One region of the Mycobacterium sp. NGS24 genome, then DNA from elsewhere that is predicted to be linked to it. Evidence: riboswitches for the same ligand, from Rfam matches in the RefSeq annotation. Region 1 holds a riboswitch; the other holds the start of a gene.
What was found. Region 1 has a riboswitch for cobalamin ahead of AC5Y6Y_RS20020 (PPE domain-containing protein). Riboswitches for the same ligand answer to the same signal wherever they lie in the genome.
Positions count from the first base shown of each region.

Region 1 (3,413 bases):
CGCAGCACCTTCTGGGCGTCGAACGTCGTCGTCACGTCGAGCAGACCAAGGCCGGGGACCTCGGCAGGTCCGGCCCCTTCGACGCCATGCGGGTCCCGGATCACCCGGCCCAGCATCTGGAACCCGCCGCAGATCCCCAGCAGTGGCTTACCCGCCGCGACGTGCAACCGCACCGCGCGGTCCAAGTCCCGCGAGCGCAACCAGGCCAGGTCGGCGATCGTCGCGCGGGTACCCGGCAGCACGATGAGGTCCGCATCGCCCAGCGCCGGGGGGTCTGCGGCGAACACGACGTCCACTTCGGGTTCCAGCCCCAAAGCGTCGATGTCGGTGAAGTTGCTGATCCGGGGAAGCCGCACCACGACCACCCGGCGGGCCGGCCCGGCTGCGCGCCGGCCCGTCAGATCGAGCGCGTCCTCCGAGTCCAGCCACAGGTCGGGATGCCACGGCAGGGTGCCGTACGCCCGTCGCCCGGTGAGCCGTTCCAGGTCACGCAGACCCGGCGCGAGCAGGTCGAGGTCACCGCGGAACTTGTTGACCACGAACCCCGCGATCAACGCCTGGTCCTCGGCGGACAGCAGCGCGACGGTGCCCAGAAACGCTGCGAACACCCCGCCGCGGTCGATGTCACCGACCACCACAGTCGGCAGTCCCGCGTGCCGGGCCAGTCCCATGTTGACGTAATCGCCTGCGCGCAAGTTGATTTCGGCCGGACTGCCGGCCCCTTCGGCGACAATGACGTCGTAACGGCCGGCGAGGTCGTCGAAGGCGCGGTGTGCCGCCGCGGCGAGCGTCCGGCGTCCTTGGAACCAATCCGTCGAGTCCAACTCCCCCCACGGTCTGCCCATCAACACCACGTGGCTGCGGTGGTCGCTGCCCGGCTTGAGCAGCACCGGGTTCATGGCGGGCTCAGGCACGACTCGAGCCGCGAGTGCCTGCACCCATTGCGCGCGCCCGATCTCTGCTCCCGCGCCGTCCGCACCAACACAGACCATCGAGTTGTTGGACATGTTCTGCGCTTTGAAGGGCGCCACCCGCACTCCGCGCCGCACCAGGGCGCGGCACAGTCCGGCGGCGACGGTGCTCTTGCCGGCGTCGCTCGTCGTACCCGCCACCAGCAGCCCAGACATCAGCACGAGCATGCCAGTCCTTCGCGACGACTGGCCTCAAGGGCGGGGTGTCAAGTATTCTGATGCCCGCAGCTGGTTTGCTGGTGGCAACGTGAGGAGTCGCCGGCATCGAGCGGCGAACGCTCCTTCAGGTTCGTCGCAAGAGGGAACCCGGTGGAAATCCGGGACTGTCCCGCAGCGGTATGCAGGAACGAACGCCGTCATAAGCACTGGCCCATAGCCCGGGCCGGGAAGCGACGGCCAGTAGGTGCACCGAAGGTGCGTGCCTGTGAGTCCGAAGACCTGCCAGCTGTGCCGGACGCGTCGTGTCCGGCGCACGTCGCCTCGTGGACTGGGCGGACGGCCTTTGCTGGAATGTCATCGTTCCAGCGGCTGGGCGTTCTGGGAGTGGCGACGGGCATCCCGTCGTGTCAAAGGAACGTTCGATGACCGCCCCGATCTGGTTGGCTTCGCCGCCGGAACTGCATTCAGCGCTGTTGAGCAGCGGGCCCGGACCGGGCCCATTAGAGGCGTCCGCGGCGGAGTGGACCGCACTCAGCGTGACCTACACCGAAGCGGCCGACGAGTTGTCCGCGCTGCTGGCCGATGTGACGGCGGGCGCTTGGGCCGGCCCGACGGCGGCCGGCTATGTGGCCGCCCATGCGCCGTATCTGGCGTGGCTGACGCAGGCCGGCGCCGACAGCGCTGCGAAGGCGGCCCAACAGCACGCCACCGCCGTCGCCTACACGAGCGCGCTCGCGGCGATGCCGACCCTGGTGGAACTGGCCGCCAATCACGCCACGCACGCGGTGTTGACGGTCACCAACTTCTTTGGCATCAACACCATTCCGATCGCACTCAATGAGGCCGACTACGCACGCATGTGGATCCAAGCCGCAACCGTGATGGGCACCTACGAGGCGTTGTCCACGGCGGCGGTGACCGCCACCCCGCAAACCGGTCCGGCTCCGGAGATCCTGCGAGCCGAGGCGCAGCGGGTCGCCACAGCAGCGGAATCCAGCACTCCATTCGAGCAGTTCCAGCAGTGGTTGTGGCAGACCTACACCACTTTCTACAACGACGTCATCCAGCCGTTCATCGACGCGATCGCCAATCTCCCGTACTTCCAGGCGATGTTCGGCGGTTTCGACCCCTACCTGGTCATCCTCGGCAATCCGCTCACCTACTTCAGTCCGCTGAACATCGCGTTCGCCCTTGGCTACCCGATGGACCTCGCGACCTATGTGACACTGCTGTCCCAGATGTTCTCGTTCGTCGCGCTCGACCTCACCGCGGCGTTCGCGTCCGGCAATCCGGCGACCATCGGTTTCACCATCTTGTTCGTCACCGTCGAGATCATCGGCACCGTGGTCACCGACACCATCGCCCTGCTGAAGACGACGTTGGAGAGCACTCTGGTCCTGACGCTGGCCGTCGTGCCGCTGCTGACCGCTCCGCTGGTGCCGCTGGCGGCCGGAGCGGTACTGGCGCCGCTGGGCGTCAAAGGTTTGCTGGCATTGGCCGCGGCGGCGCCGCCTCCGCTGCCCGGCGCGACTCCCCAACCGCCGGTGGCGGCGTTGGTCCCCAGCGTCCCGTCTTCCACGCCAGGCCCGACGCCGACTGCCGTGGAAGCGGTGACGCCGTCGCCTGCCCACGCACCGGTGACGCCACCGACTGCCGCGCCCCCGTCGGTCACCGGTTCGGGCATCGGTCTGGGTATGCCGGACTACGGCTACCTGGTGGGGGGTTTGAGCTTGGCGGCCAAACGGGGGTCGGCCAGCGCAGCGCGGAGGAAGGCATCGGAGCCCGACGATGCCGCTGCCGCGGCGCCGGCGCCCGCACCCGAGGAGCCCACCGGTGCGCCAAAACGCCGTCGCACCAGAGCTTCTGTGGTCGGCCGCGGTCGGGAATACGCGGATCTGGATCCGACGGAGAACGTGGCCGTCGACGACCGGTTGGCCTTGGTCAGTGCGTCGGGCAGAAACGCGGGCACACTGGGATTCGCCGGTGTCGCACCCGAGCGCGGAGCCAGGCCGGTGGGGTTGATCGCCGACGACGATCCCGCGCCACGCGTCCCGATGTTGCCGAACACGTGGGAACCTGATGATCAATCGGAGGTGAACCACCGTTAAGCGCACGAAATAGCCCGCTTTCCCCGATAATTGGACAAACCCGGCAGAGGAGTGTGACTCATGACGTTGCGAGTGGTTCCCGAAGGACTGGCCGCTGCCAGCGCTGCGGTGGAAGCGCTGACCGCGCGGCTGGCCGCCGCGCACGCCGCAGCGGCGCCGTTGATCACCGCGGTGG
Region 1 is NZ_JCALDW010000018.1:237-3,649, reverse strand. Features, by position in the region: gene AC5Y6Y_RS20025 (cobyric acid synthase) at 1-1,127, opposite strand, end outside; cobalamin riboswitch at 1,214-1,431, shown strand; gene AC5Y6Y_RS20020 (PPE domain-containing protein) at 1,553-3,238, shown strand; gene AC5Y6Y_RS20015 (PE family protein) at 3,299-3,413, shown strand, end outside.

Region 2 (3,413 bases), on a different contig from region 1:
TCTCGGGGCTGACGGCCCAAATCGGTCAGCGGTCCTCTCGAAAGTCGACGTGGCGCCGGACCACGGGGTCGTACTTGCGCAGGACCAGCCGGTCCGGGTCGTTGCGGCGGTTCTTGCGGGTGATGTATGTGTAACCCGTACCGGCCGTGGAACGCAGTTTGACGATCAGCCGAATCTCGTTGCGCGCCATCAGATTCGCTGCCCTTCGCGGCGTAACCGGAACACCACGGCCTCGATACCGTCGCGGTCGATGATCTTGATGCCCTTGGCGCTGACTCGCAACCGAACTCGGCGGCCTTCCGAGGGCAGGTAGTACGTCTTGCTCTGGATGTTCGGCGACCAGCGCCGACTCGTCCTGCGATGTGAATGCGAGACCGCGTTACCGAATCCGGGTTCCCGTCCTGTGACCTGACACCGAGCAGACACCCCACAACCTCCTGACAGTCCAGCTTATTGAAAATCGTTTTCGACAAGCCCCTCCTCGAGACGGTACCCTGGGGACGGTCTAAATGAAAATGATTGTCGATAAGAGGTGCTGATGCGGAAACCTGTTGTCTTGGTCGCCGGCCAGCAGAACACCGATCCGGTCGTCGGCACCTTGCTGCGCACCTGTGGAACGCTCGTGGTCGAGCATCGTTTCGACGGATACACGGTGCGCCGCACGACGGTCAATCTGCAACACGGCGTGTTGACGACCGCAGAGATCGGCATCGAGCTCGCACACGGATGTGTTTCCTGCACCATCCGCAACGACCTTCTCGTGCTGCTGCGTCAGCTGAGCCGCCGCGATGATGTGGACCGTATCGTGGTCCACCTCGCACCCTGGCTGGAACCGGAACCGATCTGCTGGGCGATCAACAATGTCCGGATCAGGGTGGCGCCCGGCTACATCGACGGCCCTGCGGCCCTTGATGTTCGGATCGCAGCGGTCGTGACGTGCGTCGACTCGTCGCGGTGGCTGCGCCAGGTTCTGGGTGAGGGCGAATTAGACGACGGACGTACCGAGGCGCAGGTGCTGGTCGGACAGGCAGAATTCGCGGATGTCATCGTTCTCAGCGATGTGGAGCCAATCCTGGCCACGGTGCTGCGACGCTTGGCCCCCCGCGCACGGATCAGCTACGGAGCGAACAGAATTGAGCAGGTGCTCGCCGGCCTTGACAGTCGTGCGCGCCGGGGGCGAGACGATGATCCGCACGGCCCGTTGCTATCCGGGCAACCTCCCCTCGAGCCCACCGGCACCGTCCAACTTGTCGAGTTCAGCGCCCAGCGTCCGTTTCACCCCCAGCGTCTGTACGACCGCATGGAGCTGTTGCTGGAGGGAGTGATCCGAACTCGAGGTCGCTTGTGGCTAGCCGGTCAGGACCAGCAGGCGATGTGGCTGGAATCGGCGGGAGGTGGATGGCGGGTCGGTTCAGCAGGCAAGTGGCTCACTGCCATGACCGACGCGGAGTTGGCCGGCGTCGACGACGAACGCCGTGCCCTCGCCCAGTTGAGGTGGGACCCCCTGCACGGCGACCGGCACACGGCAATGACGATCCTGGTCTACAGCGCGGACTCCGGCGAAATCCTCGATGGTCTCGGCCGTGCTCTGCTCACCGACGACGAGCTCTGCTCCCCCGCTGCCTGGGACCGCTATCCAGATCCGTTCGGCGATTGGAGCGAAGACCTCACCGAAACCGCCGATTCTTTCGACGATATGGCCGCCATTCAGAACGCCGACCATCGAGCGAACTAGTTGCAACGAGGGCAATTAGGGGTGGCGCGGTAATCGCGACGGACGGACTCACACCGTGCCGCTGCGATGCCATCGCTCCGACGAGGTCACCGCCGTGGCAGCCGGGGCGGGCCTGCCTGTTCCATTGGGGGTCCCCGGCGTGTAACAATGTCGCCCGTACGGCGATGACGACGCAGGAAGCCGGTGCGAATCCGGCGCGGTGCCGCCACTGTCATCGGGGAGCGACCCTCACATGCCACGGCCATTTGGCTGGAAGGCGAGGCGAGCGGCGATCCGAGAGCCAGGAGACTCGTGTCATCGCATCCTGCTAACCCGGGGCGGAGCACCCCGGAGAAAGCCGCCACCTCAGATGCTGCGCGTCCTTTGCCACCTCCTGTGCGGTTGGCCGTACGACGCCTGTGCAAATTTCCGACCGGCGGTCACCGTACTGGCGAACGAATAAGGGAGAGCAAGCATGTCGTTTGTGACCGCAAGCGCGGATCTGATGCAGAGCGCAGCACAAGATCTGTCGGGTATCCGCCGAGCGCTCGCCGATGCCGCCGCGACGGTTTCGGGACCCACCACGGGAATCGCGGCCGCAGCCGAGGACGAGATCTCCATCGCGATCTCGTCGTTGTTCGAGAACTTCGGCCGGCAGTTCCAGTCGGTCAACTCACACGCGCTGGCGTTTCATACCGAGTTCGTCAGCTCGATGAATTCCAGCGTCGGGGCCTACACAAGTGCCGAGGTCGCCAACGCGCAGCAGAACCTGCTCGGCGCACTGGGCTCATCCCATGCACCCGCCGCCGCGACTGCCGTCGACCCGATCACCCGGTGGGAGCAGGTCGTCGCGACGACGGCGCAGAACGCCGAGACGGTGTTCGGAGCCTCGCGGGTCGGCCTGAACACGTTCACCGGTGGCATCAACCACCTCGTCACCAACCCCGCGGGCTTCTTTGCCAAGCTGCAGGCCGCTGCACAGGCGATACCCCTGGTCGGTGCCCCAAGAGACCTCGCACTCGCGGTCACCCAGCACACGCTTGGCGGTATCACCCAGACGATCTCCGACCCGGTGACGTACGTGCCCAACGCGCACAACGAAATCTATACCGGGCTGATCGAGAGTTTCCTCCCCGACGGGCCGGTGGGAGTAGTGCTCACTGAAGTCCTGAACTTCGCAGCTTCACCCTTGAGCGGCCTGCTCATGGGTGCCGTGGGTCCATTCGCAAGCCCCGGCGTCGCGCTGCTCAACAGCGCCGGCGGCGTCCTCGCCGATATCACCGGCGGCAATGTGACGGGGGCGCTCACCGGCCTGTTGAACACACCGGCCAACGTCGTTGACGGTTTCTTCAACGGGGCCACGTTGAACCTGGATCCCCTTGCGCCGCTGGTCAACCAGTTCATCAGCGGTCCCACCGGGGGCACCGAACAAGTCACCGGCTTGAGCCTTGGTTTCGGTGGCCTCTTCAGTCCGGGGCAGGTTGTGTACGGTGCCGCCGGACCGATCTATAACGGCGTCGGCGGTTCGCTGTTGAACTCGATCGGAGTCGAGCTCACTTTCACTGAAGACGAGTTCCAAGGCATCCTGCCGATTCCCGCGCTCCCGGTCGGTCCGATCGCGGCGACGGCGAATCTGTTCAGCATCGTCGGACAGATATTCGGCGGCGGCTTGGAGCCGCCCCCCCTGCCAGTCGAGATG
Region 2 is NZ_JCALDW010000001.1:263,445-266,857, reverse strand. Features, by position in the region: partial or broken gene AC5Y6Y_RS01255 (uS14 family ribosomal protein) at 1-20, opposite strand, end outside; gene rpmG (50S ribosomal protein L33) at 26-190, opposite strand; gene rpmB (50S ribosomal protein L28) at 190-426, opposite strand; gene mrf (ribosome hibernation factor-recruiting GTPase MRF) at 539-1,735, shown strand; cobalamin riboswitch at 1,864-2,046, shown strand; gene gjpA (outer membrane porin GjpA) at 2,190-3,413, shown strand, end outside.
Region 2: another riboswitch for cobalamin. It lies ahead of gjpA (outer membrane porin GjpA); the one in region 1 lies ahead of AC5Y6Y_RS20020 (PPE domain-containing protein).